DNA from 2 places in the Rhizobium sp. 25PS6 genome. Region 1 is predicted to be linked to the other one. Evidence: predicted binding sites of a transcription regulator. Region 1 holds the regulator's gene; the other holds the start of a gene.
The links. Region 1 encodes PhoB, which activates phosphate uptake and scavenging genes when phosphate is short. Its sites were predicted from a motif close to TGTCATNNANCTGTCAT; they were not measured.

Region 1 (14,156 bases):
GATCCTTCAGCGAGGCGAGACCCTGGCGGAAGACGAGTGCTACGTCGCGCACCTGCTGGAGGAAGCCATCGGCAAGGATGATGTCGAGCACGGCGCTGCCGACGGCCATGGCAAGCGGATTGCCGCCATAGGTCGAGCCATGCGTACCGGCCTTCATGCCGGAGGCGGCCTCTGATGTGGCAAGGCAGGCGCCGAGCGGGAAACCGCCGCCGATGCCCTTGGCGACCGCCATGATGTCGGGTGTGATGCCCGACCATTCATGGGCGAAGAGCTTGCCGGTGCGGCCGACGCCGGTCTGGACCTCGTCGAGAATCAGCAGCAGGCCGTTGTCGTCGCAGAGCTGGCGAAGCGCCTTCATGAACTCAGGCGTGGCGGGACGGACGCCGCCCTCGCCCTGCACGGGCTCGATGAGGATGCCAGCCGTCGCCTCGGTGATCGCGGCGCGGACCGCTTCGATGTCGCCGAAAGCCACCTGATCGAAACCTGGCGCCTTGGGGCCGAAGCCTTCGAGATATTTCTCCTGGCCGCCGGCGGCGATCGTCGCCAGCGTCCGTCCGTGGAAGGCGCCTTCGAAGGTGATGATATGGAAGCGCTCGGGATGGCCCTTGGAAAACTGATAGCGGCGCGCCGTCTTGATCGCGCATTCGAGTGCCTCCGCACCCGAATTGGTGAAGAACACCTTATCGGCGAAGGTGGCGTCCGTCAGGCGTTTTGCCAGACGCTCCTGTCCGGGGATCTCATAGATGTTCGACAGGTGCCAGACCTTGTCGGCCTGCTCCTTGAGTGCACCGACCACATGCGGATTGCTGTGGCCGACGGACGTGACGGCGACGCCGGCGCCGAAATCGAGATATCGCTCGCCACTTTCGGTGATCAGCCATACGCCCTCGCCTCGCTCGAACCGCAGCGGGGCACGAGAATAGGTGTCATAAAGCGGCGCGGCTTCAGCCATGGCGCGATCTCCATCAAAGTTGCCGGGCAATGACTCCGGCTAAGGAAACCAAGCCCGAAAAATCAAAAATGCCGCCTTGCGGCGGCGAGTGGCACTATTTCCTTTTCGCGCTGCAATGTCAACAAAACGGCGCCCTTAGCGCATGCAGCAAGGGTGTACAGCGGCATTTTCAGTCATCAACAGGCATTATTGCAGAAATGACACGCAGGGGCAGCAAGTTGGGGAAAACTACGAATTCGATTCATCCGGATTCATGCGACTCTTGTCACGGAGTCAGCCTCACACTAGGTTAAAGATCAATTACTAGACTGCATGCGGCGGAACTAGTCACCAAAATTGATCAAGCGTTTCTTGTTTCGGAGCTCCCGGGACAACGGTGAGGGATTCTGCCATCACCAACGCAAAAGGTGGAGACAGGGCATGAACTGGACAGACGAGCGGGTCGAGAAACTCAAGAAGCTTTGGGCCGAAGGACTGAGCGCCAGCCAGATTGCTGCGCAGCTTGGCGGGGTCAGCAGAAACGCGGTCATCGGCAAGGTGCACCGACTGTGCCTTCCCGGCCGTGCCAAGGCCGGCGGCACCAACACTGCGGCGCGAACGCCGAAGCGCAACACATCGGCGCCGCGCGCGCCGAACTACGCCTCCCGGATCACGACCCGCACCGTCACCCGCCAGCAGGGCGCGACGATGCTGAAGGAAGAGATCGAGATCGAAACGATCGAGGAAATGGAATACGTGCCGAGAGGCAATGTGGTGGTGCCGATTTCGCGCCGCCTCGGCCTGACGGAACTGACCGAACGCACCTGCAAGTGGCCGGTCGGCGATCCGCTGAAGGACGACTTCCATTTCTGCGGCTGCGAATCCCCCGACAATTCGCCTTATTGCGGCTATCACCAGAAGCTCGCCTACCAGCCGGTCAACGAACGCCGCCGGGCAGCGGCGCGGGCCAGCTGAACGCGGGCAACCATCGCCAGAATGTGGAAAACGGGCCGAGAGGCCCGTTTTTTTATGCGAGTGGATGGGAGCGCTCGGGCATCCGGATTGCTGGTAAGGTGTCCTCCGTCATGCTCGGCCTTGTGCCGAGCATCTGACCACCCCTACTACTTTTACCAAAAATCCTTTATTTTCAGATGCTTAATTTGGCGTACGCAGATCCTCGGCACAAGGCCGAGGATGACGTCGCAGGTTTTGCCAGGGCTTTGTCAGCAGGCTCAGAACGGAAGCCCTCAGGCTTCCATCGAGTAACCGGCGCCGCGGACTGTGCGGATGACGTCCTGCATGTTGGAAAAATTCAGCGCCTTGCGCAGGCGGCCGACATGGACGTCGACGGTGCGCTCGTCGACATAGATATCGTGGCCCCAGACGCCATCGAGAAGCTGCGAGCGGGAGAAGACCCGGCCCGGCGACGACATCAGGAATTCCAGCAGGCGGAATTCGGTGGGGCCGAGGCGGACTTCGCGGCTCTTGCGATGGACGCGATGGGTTTCGCGGTCAAGCTCGATATCGCCGCATTTCAGCACGGTCGACAGCACCTCGGGACGGGCGCGGCGCAGCATCGCCTTGACGCGGGCAACAAGTTCCGGGGTCGAGAAGGGCTTGACGACATAATCGTCGGCACCCGTCGATAATCCGCGGACACGCTCGCTCTCCTCACCGCGCGCCGTCAGCATGATGATCGGCAGTCGCTCGGTTTCCGGCCGCATGCGCAGGCGCCGGCAGAGCTCGATGCCGGAAACACCAGGCAGCATCCAATCGAGGATGAGAAGATCGGGCGTGCGCTCCTGAAGCCTCATCTCGGCTTCGTCGCCACGAAGGATGGTATCGACCTCGAAGCCTTCCGCTTCGAGATTGTAGCGAAGAAGCACGCTGAGGGCTTCCTCGTCTTCAACAACTGCAACTCTCGGGATCATGCGTGTCGGTCTCCTCGCGCATCATCCTTAAATCAGGGGTGATTTAAGCAATTCATCCTGCGCAAATTCAGAAATTGGCTGCGACCTCTTTGCGCGCCCCGGACGGGCGCGCACGCAATTGACTGGTCCGGCGACTGGCCCGGGCAGTTATTCCGTCACCGCGCCGACGGTGTTGGCGCTGTCGTCCTTCGGACGATCGCCTTCCGGCTGTGCGCCGGTCGTCATGTAAAAGATCGTCTCGGCGATGTTGGTGGCATGGTCGCCGATGCGCTCGATGTTCTTGGCGCAGAAGAGAAGATGCGTGCAGCTAGTGATGTTACGTGGATCCTCCATCATATAGGTCAGGAGTTCGCGGAACAGCGAGGTGTACATCGCGTCGATCTCGTTGTCGCGTTCACGGATCGCATTCGCCTTGTCGGCTGAACGATTGGTGTAGACATCGAGCACTTCCTTGAGCTGGACGAGCGCCAGCTCGGACAGATGCTCGAGGCCGCGGGCGAGCTTACGGGGAACGCCGGTGCTTTGGACGGCGATGACGCGCTTGGCGGTGTTTTTGCCGAGGTCGCCGACGCGTTCGAGATCGGCGGCGATGCGGATCGAACCCATGATTTCACGCAGGTCCGAGGCCATCGGCTGACGGCGGGCGATGGTCACGATCGCCTTGTCGCCGATTTCGCGTTCGGCGTGATCCAAGATCACATCGTCGGAGATGACCTTCTGCGCCAGCGCGGTATCGCCGTTGACGAGGGCGCGGACGGCTTCGCTGACCATCTGCTCGGCCAGGCCGCCCATTTCGGAAATCCGCCTGGACAGGAACTTCAGATCATCATCGTAGGCAGAAAAAATATGTGTCGATGCCATGGGGCTTTATCCTCGAATAACGGGAAGGCTTGGTGTCGCCAAAATCAACCGAAGCGACCCATGATGTAGTCCTGGGTGCGCGGATCGTCGGGATTGGTGAACATCTTGTCGGTGTCGTTCTCCTCGACGAGATTGCCGAGGTGGAACATGGCGGTGCGCTGCGAGACACGCGCGGCCTGCTGCATAGAGTGGGTGACGATGACGATCGTGTAGTTCTCGCGCAGCTCGTGGATCAGTTCCTCGACCTTGGCGGTGGCGATCGGGTCGAGCGCCGAGCAGGGCTCGTCCATCAGGATGACTTCAGGGCTGACGGCGACGGCACGCGCAATGCAGAGGCGCTGCTGCTGACCGCCCGACAGGCCGGTGCCGGATTCATGCACGCGATCCTTGACCTCGTTCCAGAGGCCGGCGCGCTGCAGGCTGGTCTCGACGATCTGGTCGAGATCGGCCTTCGACTTGGCAAGGCCATGGATGCGCGGGCCGTAGGAGACGTTTTCATAGATCGTCTTCGGGAACGGGTTCGGCTTCTGGAAGACCATGCCGACGCGGGCGCGAAGTTCGACGACGTCGATATCGGGATCATAGACATCGTCGGTATCAAGCGTGATCTTGCCGGTGACGCGGCAGCCGTCGATCGTGTCGTTCATGCGGTTGAGGCACCGCAGGAAGGTCGACTTGCCGCAGCCGGACGGGCCGATCAGGGCGGTTACGGTGTTTTCGCGGACGTTCAGGTTCACATCGAAAAGCGCGCGCTTCTCGCCGTAGTAAACCGAGACATCCTTTCCGATCATCTTATAAGGGACGTTGCTCATCTTCTGATCCAGCGCCTTTTCAACTGCAGCTTCCGTCAGCATATTCATGATGTTTAACTCCGTTTACCAGCGGCGCTCGAAGCGACGACGCAAGAGGATGGCGCCCATGTTCATGACGATCAGGAACAGGAGCAGGACGATGATGGCACCCGAAGTACGCTCAACGAAGGCACGTTCTGCCTCGTTGGCCCACATATAGACCTGTACGGGCAGAGCCGTCGAGGGATCGAGCGGTGTCGTCGGCGCGTTGGCGACGAAGGCGACCATGCCGATCAGGAGCAGCGGCGCGGTTTCGCCGAGCGCGTGCGCCAGGCCGATGATCGTGCCGGTCAGGATGCCCGGCATGGCGAGCGGCAGCACATGGTGGAACACCATCTGCATCTTCGAGGCGCCAAGACCGAGTGCTGCGGCGCGGATCGACGGCGGCACGGCGCGCAGTGCCGCACGCGTCGCGATGATGATCGTCGGCAGGGTCATCAGCGTCAGCACCAGGCCGCCGACCAACGAGGCCGAGCGCGGCAGGCCGATGAAGTTGATGAAGACGGAAAGACCGAGCAGACCGTAGACAATCGAAGGGACCGCGGCGAGGTTGTTGATATTGACCTCGATCAGGTCCGTCAGCTTGTTCTTCGGCGCGAACTCCTCGAGATAGATCGAGGCGGCGACGCCGATCGGCAGAGCGAGCACGAGCACAATCAGCATCAGGTAGAGCGAGCCGATCAGGGCGACGCCGAGGCCTGCGGCCTCCGGACGGCTGGAATTGCCGTTGACGAAAAGGCCGGTGTTGAACTGCTTGTGGAGAGCGCCGCTCGCCTTCAGCTCGTTTATCCAGCCGATCTGCTTGTCGTTGACCTTGCGGTTCTTCTCATCGACCGAGAGGTCGATCTGGCCCTTGTTGGCGCTGTCGACATTGGCGTCGGCGAGAACCGTGACATTGACCGTCTTGCCGATGATCGACGGATCGGCCATCACCATATCGCGCAGCTGGATCGGCGCGCTCTTCGACAGCATGGCGGATGCATCGCGCACGTCGGGACGGCTCGAGGCATTGATGTTCAGCTGCTTGACGATCGCGTCACGCAGGAGAACCGGATAGTTGGCGGCGATCAGCGCCGAGGGATCGGTCGCACGCTTATTGTCGGGGTCGATCGTCTTCTCGACGAATTCGATCGGCAGGGTGATCGCCGTCTGCTGGAAGGCGGTGTAGCCTTTGCCGATCACCGTCCACAGCAGGATGAAGAGGAAGACGAGACCGAAGGTGATGGCGGCGATGCCATAGGCCTGGAACCGGCGCTCGGCGGCATAGCGGCGCTTGATGCCGATATCGCGGCGCGCTGGCGCCTTGGAAACGGTGGCGCCTGATGTGGGAGAAACAATATCCGTCATTCGTACTGCTCCCGGTATTTGCGCACGATGTAGAGCGCATAGATATTGAGGCAAAGCGTGATGCAGAACAGGGTGATGCCAAGGGCAAAGGCAACCAGCGTCTGCGGCGAGGTGAACTCTAGGTCGCCAGTCAGCTGATTGACGATCTTGACCGTCACCGTCGTCATCGGCTCGAAGGGATTGATCTGGATGCGGGCGGCCACACCGGCGGCCAGCACGACGATCATGGTTTCGCCAACGGCGCGCGAGGCAGTCATTAGCAATGCGCCGACGATGCCGGGAAGGGCTGCGGGCAAGACCACCTTCTTGATGGTTTCGGAGCGTGTGGCACCAAGACCGAGCGAACCGTCACGCAGTGACCGCGGCACGGCGGTGATGATATCGTCCGACAGCGAGGACACGTAGGGGATCAGCATGATGCCCATGACGATACCGGCCGTCAGAACGCTCTGCGCCTGAATGAAATTGCTGTAGTTGCCGGACAGAAGGCCGCTGACCTGGGCGGAAAAGTCGCGCAGGAACGGACCGACGGTGACGAGCGCGAAGAAGCCGTAGACGATCGTCGGAATGCCGGCGAGCACTTCCAAGAGCGGCTTGGCGACCCCGCGCACCTTCGGCGAGGCGTATTCGGCCATGTAGATGGCGGCAAACAGGCCGACCGGCACGGCGACCAGCATGGCGACCAGGCCGATATACATCGTGCCCAGCAGCAGCGGGATCAGGCCGAACTGACCGAAGGACGAGCTGCCGGCGCCGGCAAAGCGCGGATCCCAGACGGTGCCGAAGAAGAAGTCCATGGCGGGAACGGCCGCAAAGAAGCGGGCGGCTTCCGACAGCATGGAGAGCACGATGCCGATCGTCGTCAGAATGGCGATCGAGGAGGCGAGCAGCAGGCCCCAGAGCATGACGCGCTCGACCCGGTTGCGGGCGCGGAAGCGCGGAGCGATGGAGCGCAGCGCATAGAAGGCGCCGGCAACGGCCAGGATGAAGACGACCGCCGTCATGGCGATGCGGCTCGTCATGCTCATGGCGTTGAGCGTCCTGGCGGCGTCGACCATGTAAGGCAGCGGCTGGCCGGCGAGCGGCACGCCCTTTTCGAGGAGCTTGGCCTGCAGCGCAGCCGGATCGTTGCCGACCGCCGCAGTTTCATCCGAGGTCAGCATCGTCAGGCCGCGGGCGACCGTCGCCACCGTCGAATAGCCAAGATCCTGCTCGACCGAGACTTGAGCCTTGATGTCGTCAGGGAAAGTGCTGCGAACCGAAGACTGGATGATGCCGGGGCTGATGGAGAGCCAGAGGCCAAGGACGATGAGGGCGGGAAGAACTGCCCAGATCGCCGCATAGGCGCCGTAATAGGCCGGCCGTGAATGCAATGCGGAAGACCGGCCTCCGGCAAGCGCCGTGGCACGGTTGCGCGCGACCAGATAGGCGGCGACTCCGATCACCACAAGGCACAAAAGTATGATGGATGTGCTCATTCGTTACGTCCCCAGGCCCATAGCCCCAAAAAGCCCGGCAGCTTCGTCAGCTGCCTTCAGCTTCCAATCATGGAGAAGGAATTCAACCCTGCAGCGGACATGCCGGCGCAGGGACATAAGCAATGCCGGCGCGGGATGAAAGGCACCGCGCCGGCAAAAGTCATTACATAGCCTTACCGGCTTCGACTTCCTTGCGGATCGCTTCACGCTCGGCATCCGGAGCGGCAACGAGGCCGTATTCGGCGAGCGGGCCGTCAGGGCCGATCATCTGGTCGGACACGAAGAAGTTGACGTATTCCTTCAGGCCCGGAACTGCGCCGAGATGTGCCTTCTTGACGTAGAAGAACAGCGGGCGGGAAACCGGGTAGGTGCCGTTGGCGATCGTTTCGGTGGACGGAACGATACCGCTCATGGTCGCAACCTTGAGCTTGTCGGCGTTGTTTTCATAGAAAGAAAGGCCGAATACGCCGACGCCGGTCTTGTTGGCGGCGATGCGAGACAGCGTTTCGGTATAATCGCCGTCGATATCAACAGCAACGCCGTCTTTGCGAACAGCGATGCAAGTCCTGCCTTGAGCCGCCTTGTCCGACACTGCGGCCTTGATGACTTCTACGGCGCCCGATGCTTCGCAGCCCGCTGCCAGGACTTTTTCCTCGAAGACTTCACGGGTGCCGTGCTTTTCGCCCGGGATGTAGGCAGCGATATCAACAGCCGGAAGCTTCGGGTTGACTTCCGACCACTTCTTGTAGGGGTTGGCGACGAGCTTGCCATCAACGACGACCTGGGCTGCGAGGGCCTTGTAGATGTCAGCAGGAACGTAAGCGACGTCAGGGTTGGAAGCGTCGGTTGCGAAGACGATGCCGTCGTAGCCGATCTTGACTTCCTGGATGTCGGTTACGCCGGCAGCCTTGCAAGCGTCGATCTCGCTTTTTTTGATAGCGCGGGAAGAGTTCGCGATGTCAATGGTGTTTTCGCCAACGCCCTTGCAGAATTCCTTCAGGCCGGCGCTTGAGCCGCCAGATTCGATGATTGGCGTCTTGAAGTTGGTGAAGGTTTCGCCGAAGGACTCGGCAACGATCTTTGCGTAAGGCAGGACGGTGGACGAACCAGCGACCTGAACCTGGTCGCGGGCGACGGCAGCGCCAGCGAAAGCAGCGGTTGCAGCGAGCGCGGCAACGGTGAGTTTGAAGGTGTTCATTTGAATCTCCCGGCATTTGGGCTTGTGTGAGTGCGGCCTTAGAGAGGCCCTCGCATTGCCTTTTTTCATCGGCGGGACTCTCTTAGCTCTTGAAGCCTCGTCCTTTTATGTCAAATCGATGAAACATTTGTGACAATATAAGTTATTGATTTAAAACAATAAAATTATGCAACGTAAAAGTGTTGCGACATATCGTCAGAAACGGACGGTAAAATCGGTGCCCTTGCCGACTTCCGACTTGACGATCAGCCGCGCCCGGTGGCGGGTGAGGATGTGTTTGACGATCGCAAGGCCGAGGCCGGTGCCCTTTTTTGAGCGGCTGTCCTCGATGCTGACGCGATAGAAGCGCTCGGTCAGGCGCGGCACATGTTCGGCCGGAATGCCTGGGCCCTTGTCGACGATGCTGACCTCGACCGGCTGGCCGGTGCCGTTCTTCAGCCAGACATCGACGATCTCGCCCTCCTGGCCGTATTTGCAGGCATTTTCCATCAGGTTCTCGAAGACCTGGACGAGTTCGTCGCGGTCGCCCAGCACCTCGACCTTGCCGTCGGGCAGATGCAGTTTGATGTCGACGCCGACATCCCTGGCCAGCGGTACAAGCGCATCTCGGACATGGCCGAGCAGCGGCACCAGATCGATCTTCTCATCCGGCGCGATGTGCGATTTCAGCTCCAGGCGCGAGAGCGACAGCAGGTCATCGACCAGCCGGCTCATGCGCGTCGTCTGGTCGAGCATGATGTTGAGAAAACGCGCCTGCGCCTTCAGATCGTTCTTCGCCGGCCCCTGGATGGTCTCGATGAAGCCGCGCAAAGAGGCAAGCGGTGTGCGCAGCTCATGGCTGGCATTGGCGACGAAATCCGACCGCATGCGGTCGATGCGGCGGACCTCGGAAATATCGCGGAAGGACAGGATGAAATAGCGCTCATGCGGACCGTCATCGGCCGCGAATTCGACGGGCGCGCTACGCACGATATAGACGCGCTCGGACGGCAGCCGCTCGGAATGCTCGATCTGGTTCGGCGCATTGGTGGCGATGGTTTCGCGCACCATGTCGAGCACGCCGGGCGAGCGCATACGGGCCGATATATGGGCGCCGAGCGCCACCTCGCCGAAGGCCTTTTCGGCAGCGCGGTTCTGGAAGAGCACCGAGGCATCGTCCGAGAGCACCATGACGGGGATATCGAGGCCGGCAAGCGTGGCCGAAACTTCAGGCAAGCGGCTTGGCGGCGCCTCCGGCTCGATCTCCACTGGCAGGGCGGGGTCTGCCTTGATGATCGGCGCCTCGTTGAAAAGCGCGGTGAAGATCATGACCAGCAGCAGGACAAGCACCACCCACTTATTCATGCCGGCGGCAAGCGCGGCGAGCGCGCTGAGGATCGCCGCAAGCAGCACTGGCCGCTCGCGCCTTATGCGCGCCAACAGGCTTTTTCTCCACGGAGTTTCGTCTTGCAAGTGCCCTCGCGGCGTCGATTCGTTTTTCTCTATATTGAACTCTGCCTGATAGCGGCAATTCATGACAGAAGTTTTCGGGCTACCGCACCGCAAGCGAAAGGCCGCAGCCGAAACCCACGAAATGATCGGCCGCCCGTGAAAGATTTGATTTTCAACGGTAACTATGTTCGCCTGCGGAAGAGAACAATCAGGCTGAGGAGGACCATATGGGCGAGACCGTCGAAAGCAGGGCCGTGGAGCTGGAGATCCACGGAAAGAAGCGCATCTTCGACGTCGACGATCCGGTCCTGCCAGCATGGGTGGACGAATATTCGCTGGCATCCGGCGATTTTCCCTACAAGAAGAAGCTCAAGGAAGAGGACTATCTGGCGCAGCTGGAAAAGCTGCAGATCGAACTCGTCAAGGTGCAGTTCTGGCTGCAGGCGACCGGCAAGCGGGTGATGGCGCTGTTCGAAGGGCGCGACGCTGCCGGCAAGGGCGGCGCGATCTCGGCCTCCTCGGCGCATATGAACCCACGCCTCGCGCGCGTCGTGGCGCTGACCAAGCCGACCGAGCGCGAGCAGGGGCAATGGTATTTCCAGCGTTATGTCGCGCAGTTTCCGACATCAGGCGAATTCGTGCTGTTCGACCGCTCCTGGTACAACCGCGCCGGCGTCGAGCCGGTCATGGGCTTCTGCACGCCGCAGCAATATGAGGATTTCCTCAAGCAGGCGCCGCAGCTCGAAAAGATCATCGCCCATGAGGGCATCTTCTTCTTCAAATTCTATCTCGATATCGGGCGCGAGATGCAACTGAAGCGCTTCCACGACCGCCGGCACGATCCGCTGAAAGTCTGGAAACTGTCGTCGATGGACATCGCGGCGCTGACGAAATGGGGCGATTACAGCGACAAGCGCAACCGGATGCTGAAGGAAACCCATACGGATTTCGCGCCCTGGACGGTGATCCATGGCAATGACAAGCGGCGGGCGCGCCTCGAACTCATCCGCCATATGCTGAACAAGATGGATTATGACGGCAAGGACAGACAAGCGCTCGGCACGGTCGACGCGGAGATCATCGGCTCAGGGCCCGGCTTTTTGAAATAGAGCTTTCGGAACAGGCTGGCTTGCTGAAATCGAAGCCGGGGTCACCGGCCCCGCCGGGACCGAGGTCACCGGCTCCGCCGGGACCGGCCTTACTGCCCCGGCAGGATGCGGATGGCGAAGAGATTGATGCCGCGCGCCTTGCCGTCGAGATCGCTGTTGATCGTCAGCGTGCCCGGCGAATTCGGCGCGAGCGAGCGGTCGAACTTCACCTGCAGCAGCGCATCCGACTTTTCCCGGGTGACGTTGAAGCGGTGACGGGCGCAATTGCCGAGCGTCTGGAAATTGCATTCGACGGTGATCTGCGTCGGCTCGTCGGTGGTGGATTGCAGCGTCAGCGCGATCGTCGAGGATTTGCCGGCCAACTGCTGCAGCACCGATGGCGGCACGCTGATCGAGACATTGCCATCGGCTGCACCGCTTTCGGAAATCAGCCGGACGGCGGGGCCGTCATTCTCGGCGATTTTTTCGATGCGCGCCCGCGGGCCGCTGCTGATTTTGTCGGCGTCCTCAGGCTTGAACAGCGGGATCCAATCGGCCGAGAAACTGTTCTGCGGATCGATGGTGACCGGCTGGTCGGTGTGAGAGTCCGCATTTGCGGCGCTGTCGTCATTGCCAGTAAAATCCTCGGGCTGGGTGCTTGCCGGCGGATTGGCAACGCTGGTGTCGCGCTCGGCCGCCGTCATCAGCAGGCCCGACGTATGCGCCCACCAGGCGCCGATGCCGATGAAGGCCAGCAGCACGCACCAGACGAGCAGCCGCGAAAAGAATTTGCGCGGCTTGCGGCGGCCTGCCGCCCGCTCCGGGCGGAAATCCATATTGGTGGCGCGCTGACCGCGGGCAAGGCGTTCCTCGCCGACGGGAGCGGCAGCCAGATGATCGGCATTGCCGGCATGCACGTCGTGGAGGCTGGACTCGTCGCCGCGGCTGAAGGCCACCCCGGGGGTGCGGGTTTCGCCCACAGGCACGGGATTGTCGATAAGGCTGTCGATATCGGCCACATCACCGCGCGGAACCGGCGGCGCAGGCATTTCCACGACCGGCGGCACGGGCACTTCCGGCGGTCTCTGGCGGGGGTGAAGACGGTCGCGCTCCTCGCCTTCGATGGCGTGGATGGTGCTTTCGAGGCGATGGCGGTGATGGGCGACGACCTCGGTGTCGGTGATATCCTGCTTGCGCAGACCGGCTTCCAGCGCCTGGCGGGCCGACTGATAGATCCTCGCTCGAACCTCCGGATTGTCGCGATCGGAATTTTCGAGCGCTGTTCTGATGGCCGTTTCTAATCCGCTCACATCCAGTCCTTCACCTTGAACTCGGCATCGGACTGCAATCCCCTGCCGTTCTCCATCAAAATTCGGTAACGGCAAGTGCGGCAAACCGCAAGTCTTGCGAGGGCCGGCCGCGGTCGATCGGCGGGGATATCGGCAGCTTTCACCGCTTGCGGGCCTTATTATATGAGCTTTCTCGGACGTATATATTCGGGCCGAAATCGACGAAGGCATGGCAGCCGGTCTTTTATCGCCTTTTCTTCTCTGTTATGAGATTGACGTTTTCGTAAACGTCAATGGAGGTGATGACCATGGCCCTGCCCCCGATCCTGAGGGATAGATTGAGACTGCCGGTCATCGGCTCGCCGCTCTTCATCATCTCGCATCCGACGCTGACGCTGGCGCAATGCAAGGCGGGCATCGTCGGCGCCTTTCCGGCGCTGAACGCCCGGCCGGAAAGCCAGCTCGACGAATGGCTGGCGGAGATTACCGAGGAGCTCGCCCGCCACGACGCCGCCCATCCCGAGCGGCCGGCCGCGCCCTTTGCCGTCAACCAGATCGTCCATATGTCGAACAAGCGGCTGGAGCACGACCTTACGCTCTGCGTCAAATACAAGGTGCCGATCGTCATCTCCTCGCTCGGCGCCGTGCCGGAGGTCAATGCCGCCGTGCATTCCTATGGCGGCATCGTGCTGCACGACATAATCAACAACCGCCACGCCCATTCGGCAATCCGCAAGGGCGCCGATGGGCTGATTGCGGTGGCGGCCGGCGCCGGCGGCCATGCCGGCACGCTTTCCCCTTTTGCCCTTGTCCAGGAAATCCGCGAATGGTTCGACGGGCCGCTGCTGCTGGCCGGCGCCATCGCCACCGGCGGCGCCATCCTCGCCGCAGAAGCGATGGGCGCCGACATGGCCTATATCGGCTCGCCCTTCATCGCAACGCAAGAAGCCCGCGCCGCGGACGCCTACAAGCAGGCGATCGTCGAAGGTGCCGCCAGCGATATCGTCTATTCCAATTACTTCACCGGTGTGCACGGCAACTATCTCAAGCCCTCGATCGTGGCTGCCGGCATGGACCCCGACAACCTGCCGCTTGCCGATGTCTCGAAGATGGATTTCGAGCAGGCTGTCGGCGGCGCCAAGGCCTGGAAGGACATATGGGGCAGCGGCCAGGGCATCAGCGCCATCAAGGCCGTCGAGCCGGTGGCCAAACTCGTCGCCCGGCTGGAGGCCGAATACAGGGCGGCGCGCGCCCGGCTGACGCTGTGAGGCGCTCTCCCGCGCCTCCCCTCTTTTTTGCCAAAGCCATGACAGGGTGCTTGAAATCTTCCAACAATGCCTGTATCAGCGCCATGCAAATCGCAGGCCGCATGCTTCGGCCGTGAAACGCCGCTTTAGCTCAGGTGGTAGAGCACATCATTCGTAATGATGGGGTCGCAGGTTCGAGTCCTGCAAGCGGCACCATTTATCTTTTCACGACCTTAGATTCTCCGGGAAAACACGCTGTTTCCCTTGGTTTTTGGTAACCACCAATGGGTAACGAGCGACGGTACCTATCTGTCGTTGGCGATGCATTTCGCCCTCTTTGCTCGTCATGGAGTCGACGATAGTTTCAACGGATGTCTGGCACATTGAGCACCGTCGCGAGGTGCTGGAGCTGTACGGTAAGGTTTCCGTGCGATGGGCGGCGCTTGATCTTCTGCTGGTCGGCGTTCTCAGCATAGCTCTCGAAAACCGGCCGGCCGCCCACGA
Region 2 (5,297 bases), on a different contig from region 1:
ATCCGCAGCTCGGCGTCCTCAACTATCTCCTCTCCTTCATCGGTATTGGCCCGCAGGAGTGGATCTATAATCAGAGCAGCGTCATCCCATCGCTGGTACTGGTCGAGACCTGGCAGTGGACGCCGCTTATCATGTTGATCGTGCTCGGCGGTCTGGCAGCGGTTCCGCGTGAGCCCTATGAAAGTGCTGAAATCGACGGGGCCAATGTCTGGCAGAAATTCCGCTATCTGACGCTGCCGATGATCGCACCGTTCCTGATGATTGCGGTGATCATCCGCAGCATCGATGCGGTGAAAAGTTTCGACATCATCTATGCCATGACCCAGGGCGGCCCGGGCACAGCGTCGGAGACGATCAACATCTATCTCTACAACACCGCGTTCGCCTACTACGATATCGGCTATGGCTCGGCCATGGCGGTTGTGTTCTTCATCCTCATCGTGCTGCTCTCCTTCGTCCTTATGATGCTCCGGCAGCGCGTGAATTGGTCTGACGGGGAGGCACGCTGATGAAGCGCAAGACGCTCGATCGCATCGGACTGCTGTTTGTTGCCCTGGTGATGATCTCGCCGGTCGTCCTGTTCTTTCTCTGGATGATCTCGCTGTCGCTGAAATATGAGATCGACAACGGCGCCTATCCGCCGGTCTTCATCCCGGAACGCTTAGCCTGGTCGAATTATCTGAAGGTTTTCGAAGAGAACAACTTCTTCCTCTATCTCTGGAATTCGGTGCTGGTGACGGGTGCGGCCACGCTTCTGGCGCTGTTGATCGGCGTGCCCGCCGGATATGGCATCGCGCGGCTGAAGGCGGAGAAGTCCGCGATGGTCATCATGATCGCGCGCATGACGCCGGGCCTTTCCTTCCTGATACCGCTCTTCCTGCTGTTCCAGTGGCTGAACCTGCTCGGCACGCTCATGCCGCAGATCATCATTCATCTCGTCGTCACCGTACCGATCGTCGTGTGGATCATGATCGGTTATTTCGAGACGACGCCGATGGAGCTGGAGGAGGCTGCAAGCATCGACGGCGCGACGCCCTGGCAGGTTTTCCGCCTGGTCGCCTTGCCGATCGCCAGGCCGGGCATCGTCGTCGCCTTCATCCTGTCGGTCATCTTCTCGTGGAACAACTTCGTCTTCGGCATCGTGCTCGCCAGTCGCGAGACGCGCACGCTCCCGGTTGCGGTCTACAACATGCTCTCGTTCGAGCAGGTCAGTTGGGGTCCGCTGGCGGCGGCGGCGTTGATCGTCACCTTGCCCGTGCTGATATTGACGGTGTTTGCGCAACGGCAGATCGTGGCGGGCCTGACGGCCGGAGCCGTCAAATAAGCGGGTGAGAAAACGGTTTTGACGACGTCTTCTGCCTTCGATGCACCTCCCGGTCCGGTGCGCCGCGTTTTGTGTGTCGGCGCGGCGGTTATGGATACCCTGTTTCGGGTCCGCTCGCTGCCCACCGGCCAGGGCAAAATTCTGCCCTATGAGATGCTGCAGATCGCCGAAGGCATGGCATCGAGTGCTGCCTTTGCGGTCGCCCGGCTGTGCGGCGATGCCAGCCTCTGGGGCGCAGTCGGCAACGATGCCATCGGCGAACGGATCATTGCCGATCTCAGCGAGAGCGGCATAGACACGAGCGGCATGCTGCGTGTGGAAGGCGCCCGCTCGGCCATCGCGACCATCCTTGTCGACGACCAGGGCGAGCGCTTGATCGTGCCTTTCTACGATGCGGGCTTGCATGAAACGGTCAAGCCGGTCACCAGACAGGACGTTTCTTCTTTCGATGCGGTGCTGGTCGACGTCCGTTGGCCGAAGCTTGCATTGCGGACGCTGTTGGCTGCCCGAGAGGCGGACAAACCGGCCATTCTCGATGGCGATGTCGCAGGCGATGGCGTGATTGAGATGCTCGCACCGGCGGCCAGCCACATCGTCTTCTCGCAGCCGGCCGCCGAGCGCCTTGCGGGTGCAGCGGAGCTGGTGAAGGTCGTCGGCCTTCTGAAACGAAAGTTCGAGCAAGCTTTCATCAGCGTCACGGCGGGCGAAAATGGCTGCTTCTGGTTCGATGACCGAACCGGCGAAATCGCCCATCTTGCCGCTCCGAAAGTGAGGGCGGTCGATACGCTCGCAGCCGGCGATATCTTTCATGGCGCTTTCGCGCTGGCTGTCGCCGAAGGCTTGCCGATCGAAGAGACGATGCGCTGGGCATCCATGGCGGCGGCGCTCAAATGCAAGGTATTCGGCGGTCGTACCGGCGCGCCCAGCAGAGCTGAGGTCTGCAATGGCCTGCGGGATTGGGACGTGCCGATAACCAAGATGAGGGATCGTTAATGGAAGAGGTCCGAAAGCCAATGGCCTAAGGCTGAAGTGATCGCAGCGACGGGGAGTGTGACAACCCAGGCAACAACAATGTTGCCCGCCAAGCCCCAGCGGTGACTGTGTGTGGTCGAAACCGCGATGCCTAGCCAGGTTGCGCCAACCAATGTCAGAGCTCCACCTGTTTCGGCACAAAAGCCCTGCATTGGGTTGAGACGCGTAATCTTCGATCCAATCGCGTGGACCATCCGCCAGCCGCCGAAAAGCGTACCGAGTGCTATTGCACTTGGCATGAAAGGACGACCAAGAGAGGTAGCTGGAAATCACCCGCCAATATCGTTGCGAATATAGCAAATCGGCGATGATGCCCATCGTCTTTTGAGCGTCATTGCCCCATGGCCGAGAGAATAGAGGGCGGGGCGGACACAAACTGGAGGGCTTCGGCCGCACCGACGACGGTCTTTGCGTGTTTGGGCGAACAAATCGAAGAAGCGATCTTCCCGCGGCATCAGTTTTCGGAACCAGTTCAGCATCTGCGCTCCATCGAGTGTCGCAAACTGCCACAAAGCACGCCGCTGCCCGTGAAAGCTGTTTCCCAAAGCTGGGCCAGTGCACAAATCGATCGGCCACTCAACTCATACTTCCAGCCAGCAGCCCTTATGACCGTCGGGTTTGGTGTCATCAGATGTTCATATGAACATTTCATATTTGCAATGTGAAACTCGCCTGTTACGATCGGCTTACGTTCGTAGCGGGAGGCTATGAACCGACAACAAGTGGGAGTGAGGATGAACAAGATCGCTTTTTTCCTGTCCGCAGGACTGACCAGCCTTTCGTTATCCGTTCCAGCCATGGCCGCCACGAAGATCCAGTGGTGGCACGCAATGGGCGGCGAGAATGGCGCGAAGCTTGAACAGATCGCCAAGGGGTTCAACGCGTCCCAGTCCGATTATGAGATCGTGCCGGTCTACAAGGGCACCTATGACGAGACGCTGACCGGCGCGATCGCGGCGTTTCGTGCCAACCAGCAGCCGGCAATCGTCCAGGTCTATGAAGTCGGCACCGGCACGATGATGGCAGCACAGGGTGCGGTCTATCCCGTCTACCAGTTGATGAAGGACGAGGGGGAGGCCTGGGACCAGAGCAAATTCATTGCCCCGGTCGTCGGCTACTACTCGGACACCAGCGGCAACGTCTTGTCCTTGCCGTTCAATTCCTCGACGCCGATCATGTATTACAACAAGGATGTCTTCCAAAAAGCGGGGCTCGATCCGGAAACACCGCCGAAAACATGGGCGGACGTCGAAGCCTTCTCGCGGACGATCATGAAGTCCGGCGCTGCCAAATGCGGCTTTACCAGCGCCTGGATCTCCTGGATCCAGACCGAAAACCTCAATGCCTTGCACGACAAGCCATACTCCACCAAGGCCAACGGCTTTGGCGGCTTGGATGCGGAATTCACCTTCAACAACGATCTGACGGTTCGCCATTGGGGCAATCTGAAGAAGTGGCAGGACGAGGGGCTCTTCAAATTCGGCGGGCCTGGCGGCGGCGATAACGCTCCGCCGATGTTCTATTCTCAGGAATGCGCGATGTACATGAATTCGTCCGCCGGTCGGGCGGGGGTCATCAACAACGCAAAGGCTTTCAAGGTCGGTTTTGCGCCGCTTCCCTACTATGACGACATTATTCCGCAGCCGCTCAACTCGATTATCGGCGGCGCCACGCTCTGGACGCTGAAGGGTCGCCCGGAAGAGGAATACAAAGGTGTCGCGAAGTTCTTCACCTACCTGCAAAAGCCGGAAGTCCAAGCCGATTGGCATCAGTTCTCGGGCTACCTGCCGATAACCGAGGCTGCCTATAAGCTGGGCCAGGACCAGGGCTATTACGAGAAGAACCCCGGAGCAGATATCGGCATCAAACAGCTGACGCGGGTGACACCCACCGACAATTCCAAGGGCATCCGGTTCGGCAACTACGTCCAGGTGCGTGGCATCATCGACGATGAGTTTGCGGCCTTGCTGGGCGGGAAGAAGGCGGCGAAGGAAGCAGTTGATTCCGTGGTCGTACGAGGCAACGAACAGCTTCGCGATTTCCAGTCCGCCAACTAATGGGCTCCGCGACGGGGGCTGGTGAAAGACCGGCCCCCGTTTCCCATCCGTCTGTGTGAGGGCCCATGCAAACCAAACGGACCGTATTTCCCAACAAGCTTTTACCTTACCTGCTCATCGCTCCCCAAATTTTCGTGACGGTGGTCTTTTTCCTCTGGCCTGCGGCAACTGCATTCTGGCAATCTTTCCTGCGCCAGGACGCTTTCGGTTTCAAAACGAGCTTCGTCTGGTTCGAAAACTACCGCCGGCTCTTTGCCGATCCGATCTACATCAATGCTTTTGGCCACACGCTCATCTTCGCCATTCTCGTGACGGTCCTATCAACGTCGATTGCGCTGCTCCTGGCTGCAGCGGCAATGCGCGTGTTGCGCACCTCTCGAATTTATTCGACCTTGCTCATTTGGCCCTATGCCGTCGCCCCCGCGATCGCCGGCATTCTTTGGTGGTTCATGTTCAATCCGTCGATCGGTATCGTCGCGTATATGTTGCGAGCGATGGGGATCAACTGGAACCATCTGATCAATCCCGATGATGCCATGGTTCTGATCGTGATCGCGGCGACGTGGAAACAGATTTCCTATAACTTCTTGTTCTGCTTGGCTGCGCTGCAATCCGTCCCGCGCTCGCTTCAGGAAGCCGGGGCGATCGACGGAGCCGGGCCGATGAAGCGTTTCTGGACGATCGTCTTCCCGCTGATCTCACCGACGACCTTCTATCTGATCGTCATCAATATCGTTTACGCGATGTTCGATACGTTCGGCATCATTCATGCGACCACCCAAGGCGGACCGGCGCGCGCGACGGAAATCCTTGTCTACAAGGTCTATTTCGACGGCTTCATCGGACTGAATTTGGGTTCGTCGGCGGCGCAGTCGGTCATTCTC

Region 2: the regulator PhoB is predicted to act here: its motif matches at 2,979-2,995, upstream of ugpB (sn-glycerol-3-phosphate ABC transporter substrate-binding protein UgpB).

Annotation. Positions count from the first base shown of each region.
Region 1 covers NZ_JAWDIV010000006.1:41,339-55,494, reverse strand. Annotated here, with positions in the region: gene RWK44_RS10500 (aspartate aminotransferase family protein) at 1-952, opposite strand, end outside; gene RWK44_RS10495 (GcrA family cell cycle regulator) at 1,373-1,906, shown strand; gene phoB (phosphate regulon transcriptional regulator PhoB) at 2,179-2,862, opposite strand; gene phoU (phosphate signaling complex protein PhoU) at 3,010-3,723, opposite strand; gene pstB (phosphate ABC transporter ATP-binding protein PstB) at 3,768-4,583, opposite strand; gene pstA (phosphate ABC transporter permease PstA) at 4,599-5,921, opposite strand; gene pstC (phosphate ABC transporter permease subunit PstC) at 5,918-7,399, opposite strand; gene RWK44_RS10465 (substrate-binding domain-containing protein) at 7,563-8,597, opposite strand; gene phoR (phosphate regulon sensor histidine kinase PhoR) at 8,793-10,016, opposite strand; gene ppk2 (polyphosphate kinase 2) at 10,256-11,137, shown strand; gene RWK44_RS10450 (regulator) at 11,227-12,426, opposite strand; gene RWK44_RS10445 (NAD(P)H-dependent flavin oxidoreductase) at 12,714-13,673, shown strand; tRNA gene RWK44_RS10440 (tRNA-Thr) at 13,793-13,868, shown strand; gene RWK44_RS10435 (hypothetical protein) at 13,990-14,156, shown strand, end outside.
Region 2 covers NZ_JAWDIV010000001.1:494,523-499,819, forward strand. Annotated here, with positions in the region: gene RWK44_RS02205 (carbohydrate ABC transporter permease) at 1-509, shown strand, start outside; gene RWK44_RS02210 (carbohydrate ABC transporter permease) at 509-1,324, shown strand; gene RWK44_RS02215 (sugar kinase) at 1,343-2,317, shown strand; partial or broken gene RWK44_RS02220 (anion permease) at 2,314-2,738, opposite strand; partial or broken gene RWK44_RS02225 (nuclease PIN) at 2,733-2,835, opposite strand; gene ugpB (sn-glycerol-3-phosphate ABC transporter substrate-binding protein UgpB) at 3,091-4,413, shown strand; gene ugpA (sn-glycerol-3-phosphate ABC transporter permease UgpA) at 4,479-5,297, shown strand, end outside.